2 regions of the Arthrobacter sp. TS-15 genome follow, and region 2 is predicted to be linked to the other one. Evidence: riboswitches for the same ligand, from Rfam matches in the RefSeq annotation. Region 2 holds a riboswitch; the other holds the start of a gene.
What was found. A riboswitch is a leader RNA that binds a small molecule or an ion and turns the genes downstream of it on or off. The one in region 2 is predicted to bind glycine.
Positions count from the first base shown of each region.

Region 1: it holds a riboswitch for glycine, as region 2 does, so the genes downstream of both, gcvP (aminomethyl-transferring glycine dehydrogenase) here and gcvP (aminomethyl-transferring glycine dehydrogenase) in region 2, are expected to answer to the same signal.

Region 1 is NZ_SDXQ01000012.1:80,531-95,598, reverse strand. Features, by position in the region: gene glyA (serine hydroxymethyltransferase) at 1-47, opposite strand, end outside; gene gcvH (glycine cleavage system protein GcvH) at 44-427, opposite strand; gene gcvT (glycine cleavage system aminomethyltransferase GcvT) at 512-1,645, opposite strand; gene gcvP (aminomethyl-transferring glycine dehydrogenase) at 1,657-4,509, opposite strand; glycine riboswitch at 4,659-4,757, opposite strand; gene EU811_RS24085 (helix-turn-helix domain-containing protein) at 4,833-5,018, opposite strand; gene EU811_RS05370 (PucR family transcriptional regulator ligand-binding domain-containing protein) at 5,003-6,361, opposite strand; gene EU811_RS05365 (MFS transporter) at 6,525-7,907, shown strand; gene speB (agmatinase) at 7,904-8,899, shown strand; gene mscL (large conductance mechanosensitive channel protein MscL) at 9,032-9,496, shown strand; gene EU811_RS05350 (amino acid-binding protein) at 9,666-10,544, shown strand; gene EU811_RS05345 (MFS transporter) at 10,810-12,159, shown strand; gene EU811_RS05340 (GntR family transcriptional regulator) at 12,264-12,947, shown strand; gene EU811_RS05335 (aspartate/glutamate racemase family protein) at 12,944-13,753, shown strand; gene EU811_RS05330 (amidohydrolase family protein) at 13,782-15,068, shown strand, end outside.
Region 2 is NZ_SDXQ01000001.1:3,071-18,138, forward strand. Features, by position in the region: gene gcvP (aminomethyl-transferring glycine dehydrogenase) at 1-2,184, opposite strand, end outside; glycine riboswitch at 2,365-2,462, opposite strand; gene EU811_RS00025 (TetR/AcrR family transcriptional regulator) at 2,556-3,095, opposite strand; gene EU811_RS00030 (MFS transporter) at 3,169-4,719, shown strand; gene EU811_RS00035 (cyclodeaminase/cyclohydrolase family protein) at 4,804-5,463, opposite strand; gene EU811_RS00040 (amidohydrolase) at 5,554-6,777, shown strand; gene EU811_RS00045 (NAD(P)/FAD-dependent oxidoreductase) at 6,874-7,881, opposite strand; gene EU811_RS00050 (helix-turn-helix domain-containing protein) at 7,983-8,564, shown strand; gene EU811_RS00055 (helix-turn-helix domain-containing protein) at 8,596-8,898, opposite strand; gene map (type I methionyl aminopeptidase) at 8,966-9,745, shown strand; gene EU811_RS00065 (HNH endonuclease) at 9,760-11,334, opposite strand; gene EU811_RS24530 (hypothetical protein) at 11,638-11,766, shown strand; gene EU811_RS00070 (APC family permease) at 11,794-13,332, shown strand; gene EU811_RS00075 (AMIN-like domain-containing (lipo)protein) at 13,435-13,980, opposite strand; gene EU811_RS00080 (DUF4193 domain-containing protein) at 14,197-14,499, opposite strand; gene EU811_RS00085 (hypothetical protein) at 14,625-14,852, opposite strand; gene lhgO (L-2-hydroxyglutarate oxidase) at 14,917-15,068, opposite strand, start outside.

The DNA.
Region 1 (15,068 bases), on a different contig from region 2:
GACGCCGACACCACCTGCTGGTAGTCAGTTACAGATACCGGGTTCACAGTTCTCCACCGTTCGTTGCAGCGTATTCTTCGGCCGACATGAGCGGCCCTTCTTCCGTTGCGGCCACCTTGAACAGCCAGCCTGCACCGTAGGGATCGTTGTTGATGAGCGCCGGATCGCTGACAACGGCGTCGTTGATCTCGGTCACCTCCCCCGTCACGGGCGAGTACAGATCGGACACGGACTTGGTGGATTCCACCTCGCCGCAGGTCTCCCCCGCGGTCACAGTGGAACCAACCTCGGGCAGGTCCACATACACAATGTCGCCCAAGGCATCAGCGGCAACCGCGGAAATCCCGATCCCCACCGGCCCGTCCCCATCGACGGCAACCCACTCGTGCTCAGCCGAGTACTTCAATTCAGCAACTACCTTGCTCATTCCAATTCCTTCTCTCTCTTCGAGTTTTTGTACAGTTGATGCCCTCAAAGGGGCCTCATAAGGGCGTTATGTGTACAAAAACTCCTATTTTTGGCGCTTGTAGAACGGCAGCTGCACAACCTCGAAGGCTTCTGCCTTGCCGCGGAGGTCGACGTCCACCATCGTGCCGGGTTTTGAATGTTCGACGTCGACATACGCCAACGCGATCGGGTAGCCGAGCGTGGGGCTTGGCTGGCCGGAGGTGACTTCGCCGATCAGGGAACCGTCCTTGAGGACGGAGTAGTGGGCGCGGGCAGCTCGACGACCGGTGCCCTTGAGGCCCACGAGCTTCTGGCCGAGGGTGGATCCGACGCCCGCGGCCTTGATAGCCGTGAGCGCGTCGCGGCCCACAAAGTCGCTTTCCTTGGCCAGGGAAACGACGGGGCCCAGGCCTGCGGCGTAGGCGTTGACGTGGCGGGAGAGCTCGTTGCCGTAGAGGGGCATTCCTGCTTCCAGGCGCAGGGAGTCACGGGCTGCGAGTCCGGCGGGGATAAGTCCGTGGCCTTCGCCTGCCTCGAGGAATGCTTCCCAGAGGCCAGGCGCATCGACGTTAGGGATGTAGATCTCGAAGCCGTCCTCGCCGGTGTAGCCGGTGCGGGCGAGCAAAAGGTCCTGCCCGTTGATGGAGACCTCCACGGCCGCGTAGTACTTCAGCTCGGTGACCAGAGCGTGCTGCTCTGTCGGGACCAGAGCAAGCAGGATCGCTTCGGCGTTCGGACCCTGCACGGCGATCAGCGATGTCTCGGCCGACGCGTCTTCCACCACGACGTCGAAGCCGGCTGCGCGCGCCAGCAGCTCCGAAGCAACCACCTCCGCGTTGCCCGCGTTAGGGACCACCAGGTACCTGTCCACGCCTTCTTCGGAGGGCCGGCGGTACGTAATGAGGTCGTCGATGATGCCACCGTCTGCGTTGCAGATCAGTGAGTACTTGGCTTTGCCCACCGCGACGGCGGACAGTTTGCCCACCAGCGCGTAGTCCAGGAACGCGGCTGCGTCCGGGCCGGACACCCAGACTTCTCCCATGTGGGAGAGGTCGAACAGGCCTGCCGACTTGCGGACTGCGTGGTGCTCGGCGAGCTCGGATTCGTATTTGAGGGGCATCTGCCAGCCACCGAAGTCGGTGAAGGACGCGCCGGCCTTTTTGTGTTGCTCGTAGAGAGCGGTGTACTTCTCAGACATGTGGGGAGTCCTTAGTTTTCAAAATCTTCGAGGGGCGGGCAGGAGCACACGAGGTTGCGGTCACCGGCGGCGCCGTCGATGCGGCCAACAGGAGGGAAGTACTTGTCCTGCTTGAGGTGGTGGACCGGGAAGGCGGCCTGCTCACGCGGGTAGTCACGGTCCCAGTCGGAACTCACGACGGCGGCAGCCGTGTGCGGCGCGTTGCGCAGCGGCGACTTCTCAACAGTGAAATCACCACCGGCCACCTGTTCGATCTCGGCACGGATAGTGATCATGGCTTCGATGAAGCGGTCGATCTCGGCAAGGTCTTCCGACTCCGTGGGCTCCACCATGAGCGTCCCCGCAACCGGGAACGCGAGCGTGGGAGCGTGGAAGCCAAAGTCGATGAGGCGCTTGGCAACGTCCTCGGCCGTGACACCCGTGCGTGCGGTCAGCTCGCGGAGGTCCAGGATGCACTCGTGGGCTACCAGTCCGCCCTCGCCCGTGTACAAAACCGGGAAGTGCTCATCCAGGCGGGAGGCAACGTAATTGGCTGCGAGCAGCGCGGACTTGGTGGCTTCGGTGAGACCCTGGCCGCCCATGAGCTTCACGTACGCCCAGGAAATCGGCAGCACACCGGCAGAGCCATAACGTGACGCCGAGATGGCCACCCCGTGTCCTTCCTCGTGCGCCGCTTTGTTCGCGTCGCCCGGCATGAAGGGAGCCAGGTGGGCCTTGGCAGCTACAGGTCCAACGCCCGGTCCGCCGCCACCGTGCGGGATGCAGAAGGTCTTGTGCAGGTTCAGGTGGGACACGTCGCCGCCGAACTTTCCCGGCTGGGCCAAGCCAACCAGGGCGTTGAGGTTGGCGCCGTCAACGTAGACCTGGCCGCCGGCTGCGTGGATCGCGTCGCAAACCTCGCGGACGTCGGCGTCGTACACACCGTGCGTGGACGGGTACGTGATCATGATGCAGGACAGCACGTCCTTGTTGGCCTCGATCTTGGCCGTCAGATCGGCATGATCAATAGTGCCGTCGGCAGCCGTAGCCACCACAACAACCTTCATGCCGGCCAGCACAGCCGAGGCAGCATTGGTCCCATGAGCCGAAGCAGGGATCAAGCAGACAGTGCGCTGCTCGTCGCCACGGGACAGGTGGTAGCCGCGGATCGCCAGCAAGCCGGCCAGCTCGCCCTGCGAACCGGCATTGGGCTGGATGGAGACCTGGTCGTAGCCGGTGATCTCCGTGAGGTCCGCCTCGAGGTCGATGATCAGTTCACGCCAACCGGCCGTCTGGTGGTCGGGAGCGAACGGGTGGATGGAAGCGAACTCCGGCCACGAGATCGCTTCCATCTCGGCGGTCGCGTTGAGCTTCATGGTGCACGAGCCCAGCGGGATCATGGTTCGGTCCAGCGCGAGGTCCCGATCGGACAGCTTGCGGATATAGCGCAACAGCTGCGTCTCGGAACGGTGCGTATTGAACACCGGATGCTGCAGGAAATCGGAGGTGCGGACCACTTCAGAGGGCAGTTCGAACCCTGCGGCGTCCCTTACTGGACCGGCACCAAAGGCGACGGCCACCGCGGAGAGGACCTCCGGCGTCGTGGTTTCATCAACGGAAACGCCAACGGTGTCCGCGTCGATGAGCCGCAGGTTGATGCCGCGGGCTTCGGCGGCGGCGATGACCTTGTCAGCTTTGCCGGGAACGCGGACGGTGAGGGTGTCGAAGAAGGCCTCGGAGACGAGTTCGCGGCCGGCCTTCTGCAGTGCTGTAGCCAAAACACGGGCGTGCCCGTGGACTGTTTCGGCGATCGCCTTCAGGCCTTCGGGACCGTGGTACACGGCGTACATCGAGGCGACGATCGCGAGCAGAGCCTGAGCGGTGCAGATGTTGGACGTGGCCTTCTCGCGGCGGATGTGCTGCTCGCGGGTCTGGAGTGCCAGGCGGTAGGCAGGAACGCCGGCGTTGTCCTTGGAGACGCCCACGATGCGGCCGGGAAGCGTGCGCTCCATGCCTTCGCGGACGGCCATGTAGGCAGCGTGCGGGCCACCGAAGAACAGCGGCACACCGAAACGCTGTGCGGTTCCGACGGCGACGTCCGCACCTTGCTCGCCCGGGGGCGTGATGAGGGTGAGCGCCAGCAAATCGGCGGCAACCGTTACCAGGGCACCGCGTTCCTTCGCATCAGAAATGACGCCGGAATGGTCGAAAACGCGGCCCGAAACGCCCGGCTGCTGCAGGACGATACCGTTGATGTCGCCGTCCGGAAGGCCGGCCGACAGGTCCGCAATCTCAACCTCGAAGCCCAGCGCCTCGGCGCGGCCCTTCACTATCGCGATGGTCTGCGGGAGGAGGTCAGCGTCCAGAACAGTCTTCCCGTCCTTGGCAGCCTTGTTCTTGTTGGCCCGGCGCATCAGCAACACGGCCTCGGCAACGGCGGTGGCTTCATCCAGCAACGAAGCGTTGGCAACAGGCAGTCCGGTGAGGTCCTGGACCATGGTCTGGAAGTTGAGGAGCGCTTCGAGGCGACCCTGGGAAATTTCCGGCTGGTACGGGGTGTAGGCCGTGTACCAAGCGGGAGCTTCGAGGATGTTGCGGCGGATAACCGGGGGCGTGACGGTGTCGTAGTAGCCCTGGCCGATCATCTGCACGGCGGTCTTGTTCTTCGAAGCCAGCTTGCGCAACTCTGTGAGGACCTGCACCTCGGTGAGGGCATCGTTCAGCTTCAGCGCTGTGTCCTGGCGGATGGAATCGGGGACCGCGACGTCCACCAAGCCGTCGACAGAGTCGTAGCCGATGGCCTTGAGCATGGTGTCAACGTCGGCCTGGCGACGGGCGCCGATATGCCGGTCCGCGAAGGCGGTGGGGGTTGATTTAACAGTCAAGAGGAACTCCATGATTCAGGCGCCCACTGAGCGCCACGATGATGTGGGGTTCCTCCCCGCTCTGTATTGGACCTGAGAGATTCCGCAGGGATGGTCTCCTGCTTGCACCGTCGGTGAGCCCGGTTGCCCGGACTGCTTTCCAGAGTTGCCTAACCGCGGCGGTACATGGGCCTGAGAGATTCCTGGGGAGGATTTGCTCCTACGGCGCCTGACTGGATGTACCGGCAGGACTCTCCCGCCGCAGATCAAAAGCGTTGCGTCACCATGAGTGACACGCTTCACACCATAGCGGGTAGTTTCGAAAAAGCGCAAGCAAGGTGCGGCTACTGGTGCATGGTCTCGTGAATCTGCAACGCGAACCAGAGTTGCGCCACCGTGGAGGTCTCACCCATGTCCAGCCCCGTCAGCTCACCGATTTTTCGTATGCGGTAGATGATTGTTTGCCGGTGCGCGAACAGGGCGGCAGCCGTCTTTTGCCAGGAACGCTGCGAGTTCAGATAGGTCCGCAAGGTGACGATGAGATCGCCGTCCTGGCTCTGCTCGTAGTCAAAATTGGGCCCAGCAGTCGCCGGACCAGCGCCGTTCCTTCCTCAAAACCCGTCATGCCCAACCACGATGGTCCCTGCGCATAGTGGGCGACGTCCAGCTTGTTGGCCTTGGCCGAGCCGAGAGCCCAAAGGGACTCCTGAAGAGCCCGTTGCAGCCCCGCAACGGCGGCCGGGGCACTGATGCCGATGACGGTTTCCGCGCCGGCGCAGTGCGCCAGGACGTCGTCGTCCGCATCAGCTGGGACCACCACATGCAGCCTGTTGTTCCGCTTCAAGGACGCTGACGCAACCCCGTGCCGCCACAGTTCGATGTGCACGCCAGCCAGCCCACCGCCGTCGTCCGCTTGCTTGACAGCGTCCAATTCCCTGGCAGCGTCCGCCGACATGGAGGCGAGCACGAAATCCCGGGCCGGCACCTCAAAAGCCGTCAGCCGGCTCTCCATCTCGGCCACTCCGAGGCGTCCCTCCATGGCCTGCATCAGGAACTCGCCGGCCAGCCGGTGGCGGCCTTCCAACGACAGGACGATGCGCGAAAGCTGCAGTCCCAGCACGGTCGCGGCATGGAGAAGTACGACGGCGTCCGGGTGCGGTTCGCTGTTGGGCAGCACCACCAGAAGCGCGTTTGCATGGGTGGGAATGTCCATGGTCAGCACGTGCCTGCCGCGGATCCGGTGCCACTGGAAGTTCTTGCCGGCCACAGAGACCCGGCCGGGAAGCGGGGCCCATTCGTCGGCCAGGAAGTCCGGGAGCCGCTGACCTTCGGGATGCCACGGATGCAGGCAGCGGCGGTCCACCACGAACAGCTCTGCGTCGAGCTCCGTGGCAAGCCGCTGGACAAGGCTCTGCCAATGATCCTCGGATGCCCCGACAGTCCGGAGTAGATCGTAGACCCGCGCTGTCTGCCGGAGTCGTCGGGATTCTTCCACCAACGACGCCTCAGCAACCGAGCGGGCGATCGCGATGAACGGCAAGGGATACGGGATGTTGAGCAGGGGCAACGGCAGCCTGTCGCAAGCGGCCAGGAATTCCGCGGTCAGGGGCGGCGCGTGCATCTTCTCGCCGATGGCCAAGGCGCTGGCGCCGGAGTCCATCAAGGCTTCGGCGAGCGCCACTTGCCCGTCAGCGTCAGCTGGAATCGAGAGGCCATTGGTCATCATGAGCTCGCCGCCTGTGACCCATTCCCAGAGCCGTGGCAGGTCCGAGGTGTGGGCCCACGTGATGCGGTTGTCGGCGCCGCCAGATCCGGCCAGGAGCGTGAGGCCAAGCTGCGGCTCGGCGACGAGTTCGGCGACGGTGATTGCCATTGGTGGACTCCTGTTCTGTACGTTGATGGGGCGCTTTAGACAAAGGTATAAGAGACTTCATCATTTGTATTCAAAGTGCAGATAGCCGGAGTGACGCGGGTCACCAAGAATTGAAGTACTTACTCCCCCCGCTCCCCAAGAGCACTCACGAGAGAGGGTTGCAATGAGCGCAACAAGCAACCTCATTGACGATGCCCCACTGACCACGTTTCACAAGAAGCTGACGTTCTTCGCCTCCGGCGGACCGTTCATTGATGGGTATGCCCTATCCATCATCGGCATCGCCCTGATCACCATGACGCCGGGGCTGCAGCTCAGCACGGCTGAAATCGGTTTGATCGGCGCGGCCAGCTTAGTGGGCATTTTCTTCGGCGGTGCCGTCTTTGGGTGGCTCACCGACAAGATCGGCCGGCACAAGATGTACATAGCCGATCTCATCGCGCTGGCCGTCTTCTCCCTCTTGAACGGCTTCGCGACCGAAGTGTGGCAGGTTGTCCTGTGCCGCTTCTTCCTTGGAATGGCCATTGGCGCCGACTACCCCATCGCCACCTCCCTTCTGGCAGAGTTCCTGCCGAAGAAGCACCGCGGCCGTCTGCTGGGCGCCACCTTCGTGGTCTGGGCCGTTGGCGCGGCCGTCGCGTACGCCGTCGGTTATCTGCTTCGGGACATGGGTCCGGACGCCTGGCGCTGGATGGTCGCCAGCCCTGCGATCTTCGCCATCATTACCCTGCTGTGCCGTCTCGGCACCCCAGAGTCGCCTCGCTGGCTGCTCTCCCGAGGCCGACGTGATGAGGCTGACGCAGTCATCAAGAAGGTCTACGGGCAGCAATACGGGCTGAGCGATATCGCTTCTGACAGCGAGGGTCCCGCCAAGCAGGGCCGATTCCTGGATATCTTCAGGGGCCAGTATTGGAAGCGCACGTTGTTTGTCTCCATCTTCTGGACGGCCCAGGTGATCCCGCTCTTCGCCGTCTACACGTTCGCCCCGGACCTTCTGGCATCTTTCGGGATGCACGGCGACGCCAACCTCTACGGGGGATCGTTCCTGATCTCCATGTTGTTCGTGGTGGGTGGCATTCCCGGCCTCTGGCTCGTGGAAAGAATAGGTCGACGCAAGTTGCTCCTTTGGAGCTTCGGCGTCATCGTGGTGGCACTCGCCATCCCGGCCTTCATTCCCGACGTCCAGGCCGCACCGCTGTTCATCGCGTTGGCGATCTTCGCGCTGGCTTCCGGCGCCTCCAGCTTCCTCGAAGTTGTCTACCCCAACGAGCTCTTCCCTACGGAGGTCCGCGCAACGGCAGTGGGCTTCGGCACGGCAATCAGCCGCATCGGCTCGGCGGCCAGCACGTACTTGATGCCCATCGCCATTGTGAGCTTTGGTGCCGCCGGTTCCCTGCTCATCGGCGCCGTCATCTCTCTGGCTGGCCTGATAGCGACGTTCTTGCTCGCGCCGGAAACGGCCAACAAGTCCCTCTCAGAACTCACCAGTAAAAAGAAGCCGGGCACCCCGGAGTCCCACAAAGTAACCGAAGGATCCCTGTCATGACCACTCACCAGCCCATTGGCCCCGTCGATGCCACCAAGGTTCCCCGCTTCGCAGGATTGGGTACCTTCGCGAGGCTGCCGCAGATCGATCGCGTTCCCGACTACGACATCGCGATCGTCGGCGTCCCGTTCGACGGCGGTACCTCCTACCGTCCCGGCGCCCGGTTTGGCCCGGCCGCAGTCCGCGAGGCCTCCCGCCTGTTGCGCCCCGGATACCACCCCGAGCTGGACGTCGAGCCGGTCAACGAAGTCCAGGTCGTGGATGCCGGCGATATCGCGTGTACGCCCTACGACATCAGCCGGGCAGTGCGCGAGATCGAGGAGCAGGCCCGCCCGCTGATCAGCCAGGACAAGAAATTGATCTCCATCGGCGGCGACCACACCATTGCCCTCCCCATGTTGCGGGCCCTCAACACAGTGCACGGCCCCGTTGCACTGCTTCACTTCGATGCCCACCTGGACACGTGGGACACCTACTTTGACCAGCCGGTCACTCACGGGACCATCTTCCGCAGGGCCTTCGAAGAGGGGCTCCTGATTGAAGACAAATCCATGCATGTAGGCATCCGTGGCCCGGTTTACGATCGCAACGACTTCCTTAAGGACCACGAGTTCGGCTTCCAGATCATTCGCTGTTCTGACCTGGATGTCATCGGCGTCCCGGCGGCCATTGACCAGGTCAAGCAGCGGTTGGGCGATACTCCCGTGTACGTTTCCATCGACATCGACGTCCTGGATCCGTCCTACGCACCGGGCACTGGCACGCCTGAAATGGGCGGACTGCATTCCCGCGAACTTCTGGCACTGCTCCGCGGCCTGAACGGCATCAACATCGTAGGCGCCGACGTCGTTGAAGTAGCGCCCGCCTATGACCACGCCGACATCACCAGCGTGGCCGCGGCAACCGTGGTGTTCGACCTGCTGGCTCTCATGGTGAACAGAGGGAAGGGCGCAAGGGTTTCCCAGCGCGATCTGGAAGCAACGTCCGCCTGATCCGGAACGCCCAAGCTGGAATCCAGTGGGGGTCCGGCGGCCAAAGACACCGCTTGACCCCCACGTGAAACCCCGGAGTGGTAGTTTGATCTCTGCTGAGGCAGACACCCGCACCCAATCGGAGGACCATCCATGTTTAAGGGTTTCAAGGACTTCATACTTCGCGGCAACGTGATTGAGCTGGCCATTGCCGTCGTCATCGGCAGTGCCTTCACCGCTCTTGTCGGAGCCTTCACCAACCACATCATCAACCCCGTGATCGCTGCCGCCGGCGGCATGAACGCCGAAGGACTGGGCTTCAAGATCTGGGAGAACAACCCCGCTACGTTCGTTGATTTCGGCGCCGTGCTGACCGCCCTGGTGACGTTCGTGATCACCGCGGCCGTGGTGTACTTCATCTTCGTGGCACCCATGAACAAGATCAACTCCCTGGTCAAGGACCGGCTCTCCACCGAGGAGCCCGAGGAGGAGCCGCTGCCTGCAGATACTGCGCTGCTGGCCGAAATCCGCGATCTCCTGAAGGACGCGGCCGCCGCCCGCAACGCAGGCCAGGGTTCGGACCTCGACCCGGACCTCGATTCGGACCGCATCCACTAGGCCCCGCTCTCCGCGATCGCCCCTTTCCGGTTGCTTCACTGAACCCGGTTGCTTGAAGAACCCGGCGTTCTCCTCGCGAGAACGCCGGGTTCTTTGCGTTCACTGGGCTGTCCCCGGAACGTGACGCACAGGCAATCGGTTCGAAACAGGGGCAGGGCAGCATGAAAGCATGAAGCCCAACCCGAGCACTCCCGTCACCGCGGACCTCCTCTGTGATGTCTGCGGCCAGTTGCCCGAACCGCCCAAGGCCCGCCTCACCCTCGCCAACATCGCGGTCATGCTTCCCATCGAGCTCCTGGTCCATGCCGCAGTGGTGGAAACCCATCTGCCCTACGTGGCCAAGGTCCTGTTGCTGGCGGTCACGGCCACCGTGCTGGTCATCTGGGTGGCTGAGCCGTCTGCCGCGAAGGTTCTGCGGCGTTGGCTGCACGGCGCAGCCCTTCACCGGCGCAGGCAGCTTCATCTGGCGCCCTCGCTGTGGCGCGCGCGTACCCTGCTCCACGACCAGCCGGGATCACTGCAGAAAATCACCCAATCACTCGCGAAGTTGGACAGCAACATCCTCAGCCTGCATGTCCATGTGACGGCCGGAGCCGGTATGGAGGGTGCGGTGATGGACGAGTTCGTGCTCTCGGCACCGGGGAGCGTCACCGAACAGGAACTGCTGAAGGCACTGCACGACGGCGGCGGGCGTGAGTCCCAGGTTTGGCCCACCACCGCACTGGCCATGGCCGATGGCCAAACCAAGGCGCTGAGCCTCGCCACAAGGGTCGCCGGGAATCCGCAGGAACTCCCCCTGGCTGTCGCCGAGCTTCTTTCCGCGAAAGTAGTTCCCATCGATCCGGAACGCCCGGGCAGCGAGGCGACAACCGGCGTCGGGCCTTCAACAGACATCCTCAAGATCCCGACGGCCTGGCATGGACCACTGGTCTTCTCTCGTGCTGGCGAGCCGTTCACTCCGGCAGAATCGGCGCGTGCGCACCGGCTCGCCGAGCTGGCAGAGATTCTGGCATACAGTTCGGCCTCAACGGAGGGACAGCGGGGTTAGGCAGGGCGCCGCAACGGGCTCGGTCACATTCGGCGGGGAGCCCAGGTATACCAAAACCCTTGACAGTGCCGCACATCACATCTAGTTTTGTTTTTGGGATCCCAAAGCGGGATCCCAAATGATCCCGCTTCCGGCTGTGGTTCCGCCCCATCGATGGGCAGGCCCACAACAGCTGCCGCCGGCGCGGGTCAGGCTGCAGCGGTATCCCGCCCGGCTCATCCCCCCAAGACATTCCATCCCGTTGACTCCTAATGAAGGAGAAGCTGTGTCTCCCCAAAACACCCAACTGGCAACCGAGGAAACCCAGGAGAACGAGCCCACATCCGGCAAGAACGGCGTGCAGCGACGCACGAACGTCCGCTGGAAGCTCTTCATCCTGCTTCTGGTCCTCGTCGCGGTCAATTACATAGACCGTGGTTCCATCTCCGTAGCCCTCCCCATCATCCAGAAGGAATTCAACCTGCCTCCCGAGCTCGTCGGGCTCTTGTTGTCGGCCTTCTTCTGGACCTATGCCCTGATGCAGATCCCCGTCGGTTGGCTGATCGATAAGTTCGGCCCCCGCAAAATGGTCACCGCTTCCTGCATCGGCTGGGGCGCGGCCACGGCCGCTTCCGGTTTCGCTGGCGGATTCGTCAGCATGTTCATCGCCCGCCTGGGTATCGGCGTCACTGAAGCCGGCGTCATGCCGGCAGGTGGCAAGCTCAATGCCATCTGGATGCACAAGAAGGAACGTGGCCGCGGCGCCACCATCCTCGACGCCGGAGCTCCCCTTGGCGCGGGCCTGGGCGGCATCCTCATCACCTGGCTGATCGCGTCCACCGGCAGCTGGCGGATGTCCTTCATCATCGCCGGAGCAGCCACCATCCTCATGGGCCTTGCAGTCTGGTGGTACATCCGCGACAACCCCCGCCAGCACAAGGGCGTCAATGAGGCAGAAGCCGCCTACATCGAGGCTTCCCACGCCGAGGACGATGCCGAGGCCGCAAAGGAAGGCGCCCAAGGCAAGCGCGCGCTCCTCCCCTACTTGAAGTTCCGGTCCTTCTGGGCCATGTGCTTCGGCTGGCTTGGCTTCAACGGCGTCTTCTACGGTCTGCTGACCTGGGGTCCGCTTTACCTGGCACAAGCCAAGGGCTTCGACCTCAAGACCATCGGCTGGTCCACGTTCGTCATCTTCGGTGCCGGCTTCGTCGGTGAAATCCTCGGCGGCATCATCGCCGACAAGTGGCGCGCCTCCGGCGCATCCGCGAACCTCGTCATGCGTACGCTGCTGGGCATCTCCAGCGTCGTCGTGGTGAGCGGCCTCGTAGGTGTCACCATTGTCGCGGACCCGATCACCGCCGTCGTGCTTCTCTCGGTGGTCCTGTTCTTCCTGCGCTGGGTTGGCCTGTTCTGGTCCATCCCGTCCATCCTTGGTGGCCGGACCAACGCCGGTGTCCTGGGCGGTGCCATGAACTTCAGCGGCAACATTGCCGGATTCGTCACCCCGATTGTGGTAGGCCTGATTGTCGGGGCCACCGGCTCCTACACCTGGGCACTGCTGTACTTTGTTGGATCCGCCGTCATCATGGGCATCTCGGTGCTGGCACTGGATTACAACAAGCGACTCCCGGTCTGACTCGCATCGACCGGTCCGGCCGGACGGTCCTGAACCGCCGGATGGCCGGATGCCCGTCGGGTCGCCGGGCGCACTGCCTCACACATCACGAATTGGAGCTGGACATGCTTGCCGCAGAAGACACGAAGAACACTGACCGCCCCCTCCGGGAGTCTGTGCGTGACACGCTCCGTTCCAGGATTTTTGAGGGGCACTATGCGCCCGGCACCCGGCTGGTGGAACGCGATCTCGCCGCCGAATTCAATGTCTCCCGCCTTCCCATCCGCGAAGCCCTGAGGATGCTCCGGCAGGAGGGCCTGATCCGCGACCGCGCCGGCCGCGGCTCCGAGGTCAGCGGGCTGAGCCCCAAGGACGTGGAAGATCTCTTCGATGTCCGCCAATCCCTTGAGGTGCTTGCCTGCCGCCTGGCCGCCAAACGAGCCACCGTGACAGATCTCGAACACCTCCAAGGCCTCCTGAACGAGGCCGACCGCTGCCTGGCCAAGGGCTCCATTCTGGAAGCCCACCGCGCCAACAGCGAATTCCACGATGCCATCACGCGCATCGCCAACAACGATTTCCTCCGCTCCGCACTGGAACCCCTGCAGGGACGCATGCATTGGCTCTTCCGCCATGTCAGCGACCTCCCGGAACTCATCCAGGAACACCGCGACCTCTACGCCGCCATCGCCAGTGGCGATCCAGACCGCGCCGCCGCGCAATCGGCGTCGCACATCGGCAAGTACCGCGAGCAGTTCCCGCAGGAGTCCAGCGCGACGGAGCCCAAGCTGCAACGGAAGAAACCATGAAACTCCTGGTCATCAATCCCAATATCAGTGACGACGTCACAGCCCTGATCGAAGCCGAAGCACAGCGGTCGGCGGGTCCGGATACCGAGTTGATCGTGCGGACCGCCGGGCACGGCGTCGAATATATCGAGACGCGCTTCGAGGCACTGATCGCTGCGGGTGCGGTTGCCGAACTCATCGCCGAATACGGGCACGACGGCGGCACTCACGCCGGGGACGAACCCGGCGGAACCGCGGTGGACGGCGTTGTGGTGGCTGCCTTCGGAGACCCCGGCATGCCGGCCTTGAAAGAGCTGGTGGACGTACCGGTCATCGGCATCACCGAGGCCGCCCTGTGCGCAGCAGCACTGCAAGGCCACAGGTTCTCCATCATCGCCATTTCGGACCGCATACAAGCCTGGTACCTCGACTGTGTTGAACGATTCGGCTTCGGTGGCCGCCTGGCCTCCATTCGCTCCATCAACCAGAGCCTGAACTCGATCGGCTCCGTACAAGCCGATTTCAAGGAAACCCTCTTGGCACTTAGCCGGCAGGCCGTCGACGAGGACGGCGCCGACGTCGTGATCCTCGCGGGTGCACCGCTCGCCGGACTGGCCCGGGAACTTGAAGGCCACATCCCCGTGCCGGTGGTTGACGGTATCTCGGCCGGCATTCGTATGACGGAGGCCGTGGTGGCCCTGCGTTCCGGCGCCCATCGCAGCGGTTCGTTCGCAGCACCGCCGGTGAAGGCCAGGCGGGGCCTGTCGCAAGACCTCGACGCCGCCTTGGCCACAGCGCAGTCGGCCCACCGCCCTGCCACTGTCTAGAACTTTTCAAGAACAAAGGAGGACGACGATGTCCCAACTCCCCCATCTCGTCATTGCCCACGGCACCGTGGTCAACAGCTTTGGCCGACAGGACGCCCATGTAGTGGTGGACGGAGGCCGCATCATCGAGCTCATTGACGCCACCCAGCCCGTTCCTGCCGCCGTCCGCACCGTAGAAGCGGTGGGTCAACTGGTCATTCCCGGCGGCGTGGACGGCCACTGCCACGTGGCCCAAGTGACCGGCCGCTTCCGCACCCTGGATGACTACCGGACCACCTCCACCGCTGCGCTGTGGGGTGGGACCACCACCATCATTGACTTCGGTATTCCACGCGACGCCCAGGAAACTCCCCTGGATGCCGTCCTGAACAAGAAACGGCTCGCCGCCGATTCACGCTGCGACGTCGCACTGCACGGGGCAGTGGTCACGTGGGACGAGACCGTCCCGTGGCAACTGGAGCAACTGGCCGCCGAGGGTGTTCGGTCCGTGAAGATGTACACCACCAACCGTGGTTCCACCATGGCCGATGGAGATACGGTCCTGAAGGTCATGCGCGAAATGGTTCGCCTGGACGGCCTGACCTACATCCACGCCGAGCACGACGCCATCATCACCGACTGCACGGAACAACACGCCTCCGATGGCCTGATCGGGATCGAGCACCTGCACCGGACCCGGCCGGAACTCGCCGAGGAAGTATCCGTCAAAGAGACGCTTGCCATGGCCGAGTACACCGGGGCTCCCGTGTACTTCGTGCACCAGTCAACACCCGGCGCCGTGGACCTGGTGACCGAGGCCCGCGAGCGCGGGCAGGAGGCGTACTCCGAGACGTGCCCGCACTATCTGACCCTCGATGACACTGTCTACGGTTCGGCGTTTCCCGAGTGGTACGCGTGCTGCCCGCCCATGCGCAGCGCCGAAACAGTGGCCGCTCTCAAAGACCGCCTTGCCGCCGGAGCCATCCACACGGTTTCCTCGGACCACTCCTGCTACGACCTCTCCCAAAAACGCGAGCGCACCGACGATGTCCGCTACATGCCGCACGGCCTGCCCGGCGTTGAGACCCGCATGCCGGTGAGCTTCACCGCTTTGGTTTCCGAAGCCGGCGGATCCGTGGAGGACTTCGTGGAGGTCTTCTCTGCCGGCCCCGCACGGATCAACGCCGTGCCGCGCAAGGGCGCAATCGTGGAAGGTTTCGACGCCGATCTGGTGGTCTTCGATCCCGTCAGACAGCAAACCGTCGACGGCGGCGCGCTGCACATGGGAACTGATTTCTCGCCTTTCGAGGGGAAGACGCTGAACGGCTGGCCCGCC
Region 2 (15,068 bases):
GGCATCACCGGGCATGAACGGAGCCAGGTGTGCCTTGGCCGCTACCGGGCCAACGCCGGGTCCACCGCCACCGTGCGGGATGCAGAAGGTCTTGTGCAGGTTCAGGTGGGACACGTCGCCGCCGAACTTGCCCGGCTGGGCCAAGCCAACCAGCGCGTTGAGGTTGGCGCCGTCGATGTACACCTGGCCGCCGGCCTCGTGGATGGAGTCGCAGACTTCGCGGACGTCGGCGTCGTACACACCGTGCGTGGACGGGTAAGTGATCATGATGGCCGAGAGGGCGTCCCGGTTAGCTTCGATCTTGTTCTTGAGGTCAACGTGATCGATGGTGCCATCCGGAGCGGTGGCAACAACCACTACCTTCATGCCGGCGAGCACTGCCGAGGCAGCGTTGGTGCCGTGCGCGGAAGCAGGAATGAGGCACACGTTGCGCTGATCATCGCCGTTGGACAGGTGGTAGCCGCGGATGGCCAGGAGGCCAGCGAGCTCACCCTGCGAACCGGCATTCGGCTGGATGGACACCTGGTCGTAGCCGGTGATCTCAGTCAGCTGCGCTTCGAGGTCGGTGATGAGATCACGCCAACCCTCGGTCTGCGAATCCGGAGCGAACGGGTGGATCGAGGCGAATTCCGGCCAGGAGATGGCTTCCATCTCTGCCGTGGCGTTGAGCTTCATGGTGCAGGAGCCCAGCGGAATCATGGTGCGGTCCAGCGCGAGGTCGCGGTCAGAGAGCTTGCGGATGTAGCGCAGTAGCTGGGTTTCGGAGCGGTGCGTGTTAAACACCGGGTGCTGCATGAAATCGCTGGTGCGCTCCACGGAGGATTCCAGGGCGAAGCCTTCAGCGGTTTCGGTTACCGAAGCACCAAAGACTTCAAGGAGACCGCCGACAATCTCAGATGTAGTGGTCTCGTCAACAGACATACCCACGGTGTCAGCATCAATGCCGCGGAGGTTAATGCCTTTGGCCTCAGCGGCGGCCACGATCTCCGCAGCCTTACCGGGGACGCGGACGGTGATGGTGTCGAAGAAGGAACCGTGGAGGACCTCGACGCCGGCCGCCTTCAGGGACGCTGCAAGGGTACGGGCGTGACCGTGCGCGGTCTCCGCGATCGCTTTCAGGCCTTCAGGGCCGTGGTAAACGGCGTACATCGACGCGACGATGGCCAGGAGCGCCTGCGCAGTACAGATGTTGGAGGTGGCCTTCTCGCGGCGGATGTGCTGCTCTCGGGTCTGCAGCGCCAAGCGGTAGGCGGGGACACCGGCGTCGTCCTTGGAAACGCCAACCAGACGGCCGGGCATGGAACGCTCCAGCCCCTTCTGGACGGCCATGTACGCAGCATGCGGGCCGCCGAAGAACAGCGGAACGCCCAGTCGCTGCGCGGAACCAACGGCGATGTCGGCGCCCTGCTCACCCGGAGGGGTGATGAGCGTCAGGGACAGAAGATCTGCAGCCACGGTGACCAGTGCGCCGCGTTCTTTGGCTGCGGCGATGACGGCGGAGTGGTCGAACACGCGGCCGGAGACACCGGGCTGCTGCAGGACGACGCCGTTGATGGCGCCTTCCGGGAGACCAAGCGAGAGGTCAGCAACCTCAACCTCGAAGCCGAGTGCTTCGGCGCGGCCCTTCACGATCGCGATGGTCTGCGGCAGGCAGTCGGCGTCCAGGACGGTCTTGCCATCCTGTGCGGCCTTGTTCTTGTTGGCACGGCGCATCATCAGCACGGCCTCGGCAACAGCGGTTGCTTCATCCAGAAGGGACGCATTGGCAATCGGCAGGCCAACAAGGTCCTGGACCATGGTCTGGAAGTTGAGGAGCGCTTCGAGGCGGCCCTGCGAGATTTCCGGCTGGTAGGGGGTGTAGGCGGTGTACCAAGCCGGAGATTCCAGGATGTTGCGGCGGATCACCGGCGGCGTCACGGTGTCGTAGTAGCCCTGGCCGATCATCTGAACGGCAGTCTTGTTCTTGGAAGCGAGCTTGCGCAGCTCAGCCAAAACTTCAACTTCACTCAGTGCGTTCTGAAGGGTGAGGGCAACGTCCTGGCGGATATCGTTCGGGACGGCGGTGTCGACCAGCGAATCGACGGTGTCGTAGCCGATGGACTTGAGCATGGTCTCAATGTCGGCCTGGCGGCGGGCGCCGATATGCCGATCGACGAAGGTGGTGGAGGCAGAACTAACCGTCACGAAGGAACTCCATTACTTGGGCGGCGTTTGGGTACGCCACAGCGGCTGGGTTCCTCCCCGCTCTGTATTGGACCTGAGAGTTTCCGCGCGTTGCGTGAACAACCATCGCTTGCACCGTCGGTGAGCACAGCACCCGTTCGCCCGTGGGTGGGCTGAGTACCTGCTGCTTTCCAGAGTTGCCTCGCCGCGGCGGTGCTTGGGCCTGAGAGATTCCTGGGGAGGGTTTGCTCCTACGGCGCCTGCATCACTTGCCTGCAGGACTCTCCCGCCGCAGATCAAAGGCATGTTCAGTTGTGTATGGGCGCCATGTAGGGCACGCCACAAGAGTTAATTGTCCTACGCTCGGGCCTCAGCAGCAAATGGATGAGCTGCTACTTCCGCAGGCGTTCAAGGACCCCCAGAAGGATTTCGACGTCGGCCTCCCGCCCGGCGTTGCCGCCTTCCTGGCCGCCTTCAAAGATCGCGTTGAAATAGAGTCCGTCGCCCATATAGCTGACAGCCTTGGCAACCTCTGGTCCGACGTCTTCTGCCAGCACGTCAAGCCACCGCTGTTGAATTGCGGCAAACCTGCGGCGGGTTTCCTCGTGAGCCACCTCAGCCAGCCTGGTAGCGGCGACGAATGCCCGGTCCATGGGCGTATCTGCCCAGAGAGAGGACCTGATGAAGTATGCCGCTGAACCATCCGGCGCCGCCTTCATGAGTTCAGTATCTTCATCGGCCAGCAGGTCCAGGCGCTCCAAAAGGGCCGTAATCAGCGCTTCCTTGTTGGGGAAGTGGTAGAGCAGTCCGCCTTTGGACACGCCTGCCCGCTTGGCGACGGCGTCGAGTGTGGCAGCCCGCTCCCCTACTTCTATGAGGAGGGCTTCAAAGGCATCCAGGACGGCGTCCCGGGCAATTGGTTTTCGTGGCATGTATCCATCATTCCCTAAAGGTTCATGGGGGCTATAGTTGAAACTGTACCGTCTGGACGGTATAGTTGAATCCATGTTCTCGCCGTCCTCAACCCAAGCACCCCGTTCCGCTCACCCCGTCAAGGGCCAAGCGGCACCGTGGCGCGACTGGACGGCCTTGGCACTCCTGATGTTTCCGGTGCTGCTGGTGGCCGTCGACAACACCGCGCTCACCTTTGCCTTGCCGGAGATTGCCCGCTCCCTGAATGTCGGAGGCGTGCAGTTGCTGTGGATTGTTGATGCGTACCCGCTGGTCCTCGCAGCACTGCTCGTCTCCATGGGCAACTTGGGCGACAGGATCGGACGACGGCGGCTGCTGCTGATCGGCAGCACGGGCTTCGCGGCGGTGTCGGCTGCTACAGCATTCGCGCCGTCCGCTGAATGGCTGATCGCCGGGCGCGCCGGTCTTGGTGTCTTCGGCGCCATGTTGATGCCTTCCACGTTGTCCTTGATCCGGAACATCTTCACCGACCCCAACCGTCGCCGCTTGGCGATCGCTGTCTGGGCAGCCGGGTTCTCCGGTGGCGCCGCCCTTGGCCCGATCTTTGGCGGCTGGCTGGTGGAGCACTTCTGGTGGGGCGCCGTCTTCCTGGTTGCAGCATTCCTACTCCTCCCCCTGCTGGCTTTCGGCCGGGTCCTGATTCCGGAGTCCAAGGACTCCAACCCGGGACGTGTGGATGTGCGCAGCATCGTTCTGTCCGTCGTCACCATGGCGCCGTTCGTATACGGGATCAAAGAATTCGCGGTTCATGGTTTCGGAGCCTCCGCAGCAGCCTTCATGGGCTTTGGCGTGGTGATGGGCATCCTGTTCGTGCGTCGCCAGCAGCGGATCGAGAACCCCATGTTGGATGTTGCCTTGTTCAAGAACAAGGTGTTCAGCACGGCCATCGTGGCGAACGTGCTGTCCCTGTTCTCCATGACGGGTTTCATCTACTTCTTCGCACAGCACTTGCAACTCGTTGAGGGCCAGTCCCCCATGGAGGCCGGTATCGCCATGATTCCCGCCCTCCTGGCCACGGTCATCGCCGGACTACTGGTGGTGCCATTGGTCAAGCGCGTGCGGCCAGGGTTCGTTGTGGCCGCAGGCCTGACGCTCAGCGCTGTGGGTTATCTGATCGTCGTAGTGGGCGATCACGGCAGCGGCCCCGTGTTCCTGTTGTCGGCGCTCACCGTGTTGGCCGTGGGGGTTGGCGCGGCGGAGACGATCTCCAATGACCTCATCCTGGCATCGGTGCCGGCCGACAAATCCGGCGCAGCCTCGGCCATCTCCGAGACCGGCTACGAGCTGGGGTCGCTCCTGGGAACGGCAGTACTTGGCTCCATCCTCACGGCGTCCTACCAGCACAACCTGATCATGCCGGACGGCATCTCCGAGCAGGCCGCCGGGAATTCCGGTGAAACCCTCGCCGGCGCTGTTGATGCGGCGGCCGCACTTCCGGCCCCGTTGTCGGAGGCGTTGACACATGCCGCCCGGACAGCTTTCGAGTCCGGCGTCCACATCACTGCGGCGATTGGGCTGGTACTGATGGCTGGCGCGGCAGTGCTCGCCGCCGTCGTGCTCCGGCGTGTGCCGAAGGCGCAGTAATAGGCAGAGCGCCGAAGGCGCAGTAATGCCGTTGTGAGGCCCGCTCTGCATGGTTCCGTAGGGACTTGCCATGCAAACCGGGCCTCACAAGGCTTCGGTCGGCGCCGCTTTTTTGTCGACGCCGGCAGTCAGCTGGTCGATTCTGTCGAGGGCTTCGCTGAGCTGGCTGACTGTGTTCCACAACTCCGGGTGTTGTTCCCTGACTTCCTCCAACGTGGCGCCGGCGGAGGTCAGGGATGCGAGGTCGAAGCTCACGTTGGTTCGGGCCCCGGCTATGGCTGCCCGGAGTGCCCCGAAACCCACTACGACGTCGGCGATCAGCGCAGGATTGCCGTTGGCGGCGAGCCACCCGAGGTCTTCAATGGCATCAATGGCCCGCTCCCCGAGCACCGCTGATGCCCTGGCGGCATCGACGGAGGCTTGATGGATGGCCTCCTCGCGTTCAGGTCCGGGATCCAGGCGGAAAGCCGCGCCGAAGGCATTGGAAGCGGAAGCGTCGTCGTCGGCTAGTTGCAGGGCAGTTTGCCGGAGTTTGAGGGCACGGGAGTGAATGCCGTCGAGCTGTTGGTGCTGCGACTTTTCCGGCTCGGTATATCCGGCCACCATGGACGTCAACGACGCCGCGATGGAGAGCATCACCCCGGTTCCGGCACCGCCTCCCGGGGACCCGCTGGATTCTGCCAGCGCCTTGGTCCACTCCTCAACAGTGGACAGCTGTGTGGTGACTGATTCGGAATGGTTCATGCCCTCCAGTGTGCCGGGGCTTCCCAGACTTTGCATTTATGGGCTGGATACACTGGCCAAACTATGGCGTCGAACGAAAAGGGCAAACTCATGACCATTGACCTCGAAGAGCTTTACAAAGACCTGCACGCCAACCCCGAACTGTCCTTTCAGGAGACCCGAACAGCCGGGATCGCTGCGGGACATCTTGAAGATCTTGGCTTCACCGTTCATCGCAATATCGGAAAGACCGGCGTTGTTGGTGTTCTGGACAATGGGCCCGGACCGGTGGTGATGCTCCGGGCTGACATGGATGCGTTGCCGGTCAAGGAAACAACGGGTTTGGACTACGCAAGCACTGCGATGGGTGTTGATCATGAGGGCAAAGACATGCCTGTCATGCACGCCTGCGGCCATGACGTGCATGTGAGCTGCCTAGTAGGCGCGGCGGAGGTTCTGGCGGCCCGGCGTGATGAGTGGCAGGGCACCCTGATCGCCCTCTTCCAGCCGGCCGAGGAATGGGGCGGCGGGGCAGCAACCATGGTTGCCGACGGGCTGTATAACGTGGTGCCGAAACCAGATATCGTCCTGGGCCAACATGTTGCCCCGTTCCCCGCCGGCTGGTTCGGCATCCGGCCCGGCGTCACCATGGCGTCCGCCGATTCCCTCAACATCACCCTGCACGGACGAGGTGGCCACGGATCGCGTCCGGAGACCACTGTTGACCCGGTGCTGATGGCAGCTGCAACCACCGTGCGGTTGCAGGGCATTGTGTCGCGTGAGCTCGCCGCCAGTGACTCCGCGGTGGTGACTGTTGGGCAGATTCATTCAGGAACCAAAAACAACATCATCCCCGAAACAGCAACTCTAGGCCTGAGCGTCCGCACCTTCAGCGATGCCACAAGGGACAAGATCCTCGGTTCCATTGAGCGCATTGCCAAGAGTGAATCCACAGCTTCAGGCGCGCCCAAGGACCCTGAGATCAAGTTTGAAGAGCATTTCCCGCTGACCGTCAACGACCAAGCTGCGACCGGCAGGGTGTCCGCTGCCTTCAAAGCAAAGTTCGGCGAGGCACAGATCATGGACCCTGGCCCGGTGTCCGGAAGCGAAGACGTTGGAGCCCTGGCGAAGGCCGCCGGAGCTCCCCTGGTTTTCTGGTTCCTGGGTGGCGCCGAACCTGCCCTGTTCAAGGAGTTCGCCACAACAGGTCGGCTTCCGGAGGACATTCCCTCTAATCACTCGCCGTACTTTGCTCCCGTCATTGAGCCGACGCTGGCTCGCGGAACCGAAGCGCTGGTGACGGCTGCCCGGGAATTCCTGACGTCTACATCGTAGGGTGCCGGAGCCTTACTACGGCCCACTCGAACAAGGAAAGGCGCTGCATGCGCAGCGCCTTTCCTTGTCGAATTTCGATTCGGTCCGGGATTCCTATCAGCGGGATACAGCCGACTTGCGCGCATCCTCAACAGCCCGATTGGTCTCCTCCATTATGAGATCTGCGTTGATTGCGGCTCCTGACATGACACCTGCGGCTGCGGAGGCCATCACCTGGCCCATGAGGTCGGTGACGTTTCCTGCAGCGTAGACACCCGGCACTGACGTGGCACCACCCATTGGATTGACCTCTACGTGGCTTCCCACCCCCATGGGGTGCTCCACCGTGGGGACGCCCAGGGATTCCAGCACGGCAGACCTGGCCTCCAACCGTGGGGCGGTGACTACAGCTTCCACTGGGATGGTGGTTCCCGATGCCAGGATGACACCCGCCAAAGCGTCGTCAGTTACTTGGAGGGCCTGGACTTTGCCGTCCACTACGGTGATGGAACGGGCAGCCAACTGCTCCCATTGTTCTTCCGTCGGCTCCACCACATCATTGAGGAACAAGGTGATGTTGGAACTCCATTGGCGGAACAGCAACGCCTGGTGCAATGCCATCGGCCCTGACCCCAGGATCCCGATCGCTTTGTTCCGGACTTCCCAGCCGTGGCAATAGGGGCAGTGCAGGACATCTTTGCCCCACCGCCCACGAAGGCCTTGCACGTCCGGGAGTATGTCCACCAGTCCGGTGGTGACCAGCAAACGGCGGGCTCTCACCGTTCGTCCGTCTGCCAGATCCACCTCGAAGGTGGGTTCGGATCCGTTCGCAGGGCCGGCCGTCGAGCGTGCCCCGACTACGATGCCGGACACTATGTCCACTCCGTACTGGATCGCCTCCGCGCGTCCGAGTTCCAGCAGTTCCTTGGGATTGATTCCGTCCCGCGACAGGAATCCGTGCACCCCGGCCGCGGGAGCATTTCGCGGCTCGCCGGCGTCGATGACGAGGACGGACCGTAAGGCCCTGCCGAGGGTCAGCGCGGCACTCAAGCCAGCCGCGCCACCTCCCACCACTACGACGTCATACTCGTCCACCGTTCCGATGTTCTCGATTTCCGTACCCACAAGTGCCTCCACGTATCCAGCGGCCCTGCGCCGCTTCTTCTATGGTTTGCCAGAAGGCAAGAAACAGCAAGGAAGTTTGCCAATATGGCAAACTGGGGAACATGGCTACCGATTTCAGCACCATGCTCGACGCCGTCGGCCCTCGCCTGCGCGCCATGAGGACCCAACGCAACGTGACCCTTACTGAAGCTTCGGAAGTAACAGGCATCTCCGTGAGCACGCTCTCCCGGCTGGAGTCAGGTCAACGCAAACCGACCTTGGAGCTTCTTCTCCCCATTGCGCGGCTGTATCAGGTCCCCTTGGAAGAGCTTATTGATGCCCCCGAAACGGGCGATCCCCGCATTCATCTCAAGCCGCACGTTCACGAGTGGGGAACGGCCGTTCCCCTCACGCGACGCCCTGGCGGCATCCAGGCCTTCAAGATGGTCCTCAGGGGTGGCACGGGCAAGGAGACTCCCACACCGCAATCACATGAGGGCTACGACTGGGTGTATATCCTCAACGGCAAGCTCAGATTGGTCCTAGGCGAGAACGACTTTGTCCTGAAACCGGGCGAGGTGGCGGAATTTGATACCCGCACACCACACTGGTTTGCCAGCGCCACCAAAGAGCCGGTGGAGCTTCTCACTCTCTTCGGGCAGCAGGGCGAACGGCTCCACGTCCGGGCACGGCCCAAGCGCTGAGACGCGCAACACTGGCAGCTCAGCACTCAGGCTACGAGGCCAACCATTCGCGGGCGCTCCGACGTCGGCTGTCCGGCTCAATGGCACGCTCCTGCTGATTGATCTCCGCCCAGACCTCATCGAGGGATAGTCCCAGAACCTCGGCGATCGCAGCAACAGTGGGGAACGCGGGCGTCGCAACCCGCCCTGATTCGATCTTTCGAAGCGTTTCGGGCGACACTCGAGCATCCAGAGCCGTTTCCAGCATGGAGCGTTCACCCCGCGCTCGACGCAAGAGAGCTCCGAGGCGTTGTCCGCGCTCGGCCTCTGCGGGTGTAAGCGGCAACCTGACCATGGATCCAATTGTAATACCGGGATAATATGGCCGGGATAGTTATTGGTTGCTACATGAAAGGTCCCGCATGATCGAGATCCTGAGCCACTCAGAACTAGGCCGGGCCAAGGAAGCCGGCGCTCTGGTCGCCAACATTTTGCACACGCTGAAGGGCCGCGCAACGGTAGGAACGAATCTCCTGGACATTGACAGGTGGGCCAAGAGCATGATCCTCGAGGCCGGGGCCGTCTCCTGCTATGTGGACTACGCCCCATCCTTCGGTCGCGGACCATTCGGGCACTACATCTGCACTGGCGTCAATGATGCCGTCCTGCACGGGTTACCCACGGATTACAACCTGGCCGAGGGCGACCTCCTGACCCTGGATCTGGCAGTTTTGAAGGACGGAATCGCGGCCGACTCTGCCATCAGCTTCATCGTTGGCGAGTCCAGGCCGGCTGAGAGTGTGGCCATGATCGAAGCAACCGAACGTGCCTTGCGCGCAGGCATTGAGGCCGCCCGGCCGGGCGCTCGAATCGGCGACCTCTCCTATGCCATCGGCTCAGTCCTCAGCGAAGCCGGATACCCCGTCAACACCGAGTTCGGAGGCCACGGCATCGGCTCAACCATGCACCAGGAGCCGCACGTTCCGAACATGGGCCGCCCCGGCCGAGGGTACAAGCTACGGCCAGGACTCCTACTGGCCTTGGAGCCCTGGGTGATGGCCAACACCTCCCAACTGGTCACCGACGCCGATGGCTGGACGCTCCGCAGTGCGACCGGTTGCCGCACTGCCCACAGCGAGCACACCATCGCCATCACCGAAGACGGCGCCGAGATTCTAACCCTGCCCACCGTGGCTGCTTAGACGCTGGCCCAAGGTTAGATTCCCGCCATGCGCGGTTTCAGCTGGCCGCTGGATCCACATTCCGCGCCTTCAGCAGGCAAAGGTTCCGACTGCTGACCCGACGACGAGCGAGCCACATCCAAAGCACACTCATTCGACATTGCTACAGGTGGCGCGGATTGTAACGGCTGGGCGCGGACATGCCCCGGCAGTGGAGGCGCCTTGGATACATAGGCGTGGCCTGTGGGTGTGCTGATCTGGAGCGTGTGGCCGCCTTGTTTGTCCCCGGTCACCCTCTTGCTGTTCCATCCGGGGTTTTCTTTGGTGTGGTTGCAGGCTTCGCAGAGTCCTGCGCCGTTGTTAGGTGTGGTGGTCCCGCCGGAGCGCCAGGGGACCACATGGTCGATGTGCCGGATGGGCGCGTCGCAGAAGGGGGTGCGGCAGGTGTCGTCCCGGGCCTCGATGTATCGTCGGAGCCGGGGTGGGAAGAGTCGGGCTTTGGAGTCCATGTTCAGGAGTTCGCCCGTTCCGGGTGCCGTGTAGAGCCGCCGCAGCCACACGGTGAAGTCACGGTCCGGAACTGGTGAGCCTGCCTGGCCGGTCGCCAAACCACTTGCTTCGTCTGCCTGAGGTTCACGAAGTAGTTTCCTGGCCCACTGGGCCGGGACGATTCCATAGCCTTTGAGCCGGGCCGGTTCGCTGTCTGCCTGAAACAGGGTCCGGTCCGTCATCACGAGATCGAGGTTGATGCCCGCGACCCCGCCCGGGGTTCCGGTAACGCGTTCGACCAGGGTGTCAGCCATGACCTGACCGCGGGAACGGCAGTCACCGCCGGCCCGGGCAGTATCAGCCTCACGGGTCAGCGCCGCATACGCCGCGACGCCTCGGGCCACTGGCAGGAGGGCGGTCAGGTAGGTCATGGTGTCCGGGGCGGGTCGCAGGCTCACTGTCCGTTCGGTGGCTGCTTGACTGGCGCGTTGGGCCACCGAACGGGGATCACGACGATACGCGGCAGCCTTGACCGCGGCGATGATGGCCCGGTCGCCCTTGCCTTCGAAGGTCCCGGTGTCCGGGGCGAGTTCCTCATCCACCGCGCACCGGTCCTCCACGGACAGGCACGCTGTTTCCTTGACCAGCAGCATGGCCCGCCACTCATTGAGCTGGCCTGATTCCAGGGCGGCCAGGGTGCGGGGCATCTCCGTCACCAACGCTCTCGCCAAGCCCAATAACCGGGGACCCTTATTGGGAGACTCCCGCCGGGCCAACGCCAGCTGCGCCCCGACACCCTGGCCACGCTCGGACGCAGGAACACCAGCTCGGGCCTGTTCAGCCCGTTGGGCAAGATCAAACGCCACAGCAGCCCGCGCCTGCAGGCCGGTGATGGCCGACTTCAGCTCCTCCAACCCCCGGAGCTGATCAATCAGCTCTCCACTGGAGCCGGCAAGCGGAACAGAGCCAAGGAGCGCGACGAGGTCAGACACCCGGGGCGATGAATGGCCTGACACAGGCCCCGTAGCAGGGAGTGCGGAGTCGGAGTGCCCGGGTAGAGCTTCCCAGGCGCGCCCGAGCTCATCGTGTGACGGCGTCTGCGTGGCCCGGATCTGCTCCATGCCCCAACTCTTCCAGCACGCAGCAAGCGCTATAAGACCACAACTCCCGTATGTGGAAACCAGGGCCTATGTGGAAAACAGGGCCCGTGCGGAAAACACCCCGCAGCAAGCCCAACACCCACGTCACCAGACACCCACCCCCGGACCCCGGGATACCCAGAGACCCGGACCCCAAAGTACCCATAGGCCAGTCACATATGAACGTCATTCATTTCAGGCCTTGCGCCCGAGCGTGACTCACGACATACTAAATGAACACTATTCATTTAGTGACTGTCGTCTCACCGGAGTACCAATCACACCATGATCGAACTGACGCGCCTGGATGGCCCGGCCCCCAACGCCACGGCACGCCCGGCCCCCAACGCCACGGCGCCCACGGCACCTTCGGCCCCCAGGGGCGGCAGCATGCTCCGCAGCACCAAGCAATAACCTTCGGCCATCTAGAAAGGGCCTTACATGAGCCAGACAATCCGACGCAGCGGCAGTGAAGCCGCGAAGTCGCATGACATCAGCGGCAAGGGACTGAAGACGGGGCAGTTGGGGCTCCTCGCCGTCGTCGTTCTTGGCATCTCCACCATCGCCCCGGCGTACACCCTCACCGGCGCGCTAGGCCCAACTGTCAACGAAGTCGGGCTGCAATTGCCTGTCATCTTCCTGATCGGGTTCATCCCGATGATCCTGGTGTCCTTGGCGTACCGGGAACTCAATGCAGACTCCCCCGACAGCGGCACCACCTTCACATGGGTAACCAAAGCCTTCGGACCGTGGGTTGGCTGGATGGGCGGCTGGGGTTTGCTGGCCGCCAACATCATTGTTCTGTCCAACCTGGCGGGCGTGGCCGTGGACTTCTTCTACCTGTTCCTCGCACAGGCCACGGGTTCACCCGAGCTCGCAGACCTCGCTTCGAACAAGCTGCTCAACGTTGCCACGTGCTTCGTTTTCGTGGCACTTGCTGTCTGGATCAGCTACCGAGGGCTTCACACCACCAAGATTGTCCAGTACGGCCTGGTGGGATTCCAGCTGCTGGTCCTTGGCCTGTTCGTCGCCATGGCGTTCGCTAACTGGTCCACCTCCGAAACTGCTGTGCCCTTCAGCTGGGACTGGTTCGACGTCACCAAGATCGAGACGTTCGGCCAGATCGCAGCCGGCATCTCATTATCGATCTTCGTCTACTGGGGCTGGGATGTATGCCTGACCGTCAACGAGGAAACGGCCAACGGTAAGAAGACCGCGGGCCTCGCAGGCACGCTGACAGCGGTGATCGTCCTGGGCATCTACCTCCTGGTCACCATTGCCACCATGATGTTCGCAGGCGTCGGCGATACCGGGATCGGCCTGAACAACGAGGAAAACCACGCCAACGTCTTCACCGCACTGGCATCACCGGTCATGGGTCCATTCGCCATCCTCATGTCCCTCGCCGTGCTTTCCAGCTCCGCGGCCTCGCTTCAGTCAACGTTCACCTCACCGTCGCGCAGCCTGTTGGCCATGGCGCATTACGGCGCCCTGCCGGAGCGCTTCAGCCACATGAGCAAGAAGTTCTCGACGCCGGGCTTCGCCACCATAGCGGCTGGCGTCCTGTCTGCGGGCTTCTACGCGGTGATGCACGTGATCAGTGAAAACGTCCTGAACGACACCATTCTGGCCCTTGGCCTGATGATCTGCTTCTACTACGGACTCACGGCCATCGCCTGTGTCTGGTACTTCCGCAACAGCGTGTTCTCCAGCGCCAGGAATTTCTTCCTGCGACTCGTCTGCCCGCTGCTGGGTGGCGTCGGCCTGTTCGTCGTGTTCCTGCAGACTGCCGTGGACAGCTGGGCTCCCGAGTTCGGCAGTGGCTCGGAGATCTTCGGGGTGGGGCTCGTATTCGTCCTGGGCATCGGCATCCTGGCTTTGGGCGTAGTGGTCATGTTGATCATGTCCCGTGTTCGGCCCGGGTTCTTCCGTGGCGAGACCATCCGAAAGGACACGCCGGCTCTGGTGGTGCCGGAGTAGGCCCGCCTTCCGCGGAGTTCGTGGGAAAGCTGCCAGTTCGCCGGACATCTCCGGGCGAATTGGCAGCTTTCCCGCGATCTGGGCACTTCAGCGCCCCGTCAATCACCAACGATGCGCCACGTCCACTACCAGGCGAGAACCGCCGTCGGGCCCGTCCAGGGTGAAGACCCGGAACGGAAGACGTGCACGGACGCCCAGCCCAATGCTGGTGGTGCCCTCAAAACTGCCCGCGTAAACCACCTGCCGGAAGGTCTGATAACCGGAGACGTTGGACAATTCGGCCTTGGCTGCCGGCACATACGTCGGCTGGTTGTACTGGTTGTACGACGGCGCCGTCACCATCACTTGGAGATCAGCATCCCCCAGCACCGGGATGGGGTAGCCGGTAGCATCCTGGGTCACTACAGGAACGTACTGAACGACGTAGCCGGCCACCTTACCTGTCATGTCGATCACCAGACGGTCATAGCAGGGCTGTTGCCCGGTGCGAACGTTGGTGACACTGGCGGAGCTCATGTCGAGGTCTGCCTTGGCCATGGAACCCCACGAGATACCGCAATATGTTGCTGCCGAGGCCGGCCCCGGCGCCACCAGACCGAGACCGGCAGCTGCCATGACCGCTGCCAAACCCGCTCCAAATTTCCTCATTTTTTGTGCCCCCTTCAGGCGAAGTTAATACTTCAACAGTAGGAGCGCAGCAGGGTGTTTGGGCGGGTTGTGGCCGCTTCGGGGCGCAACCGTTAAGTGGACGCAGCGGTGGTCACAAGAGGGTTATTGTCGGGCAGTATTTTGGGCATTGGGCGGCCGTGCAGAGGGTGCTCGCGCCCATATTCGTAACCGAAGATAACGAGACCTTGGCGTTATTTAGCCTTCGCAGTCCTTACAGAACTTAAGACCGTTCTTTTCCAATGCAATCTGGGACCTGTGACGGACCAGGAAACAGGAGCCGCACGTGAATTCGTCGGACTGCTCCGGGACCACAATAACTGTCAGTTCTTCACCGGAAAGATCTGCTCCGGGCAGGTCGATTCCTTCGGCGGTATCGTTTTCCTCGACGTCGATGACCGCAGTCTGCGCAGTGTTTCCTCGGGATGCCTGAAGGGCCTCAAGCGACTCGGCGGGAGACTCTTCTTCTGTCTTGCGCGGGGCATCGTAATCAGTAGCCATTGAGCTTCGCTTTCGTTGCTGCATAGTGCCTCTTCCGGCACCTCAGTGAAGCAGTTTAGGGCATATCAGAGGAGATCAGCGAAAAGTGTGCCCAACGCGACATTCTGCAGCATTCCGAGCGGCTTCTAGGACTCTGAACGCACCCTTGCGGCGTGCGTTTGGATGGCCTGAGCACTGGCAACCGTGACGCCGCTGAGGGCAGGGAGCCATGACAAATCACTCATGCTCCCCGGGCCACCTGCACCTTGTTCCTCCGCCGACGGGCCAGTGCAATCCAGGACGTACGCTGCCTCAATCCAGGCCGCTATGGTGGTGCCGACTGAACTGGCAAGCGAAGCTAGTGATCCGATCATGCGGCAACGGTATCCAGCCCGCGTTTGGCGGCCGTTTCCGTTGGATCACCAGTTTGTTAACTCCTCAATCCTGCAAAGCCTTCTCCACGATGTACTCCGCTATGGCCATAGACGAAGTAGCCCCGGGAGAAGGTGCGTTGCGCACCAAAACGGTGTCCCGGCGTCGTGCGATCACAAAGTCGTCCACCAGCGAACCGTCACCGTTCATTGCCTGCG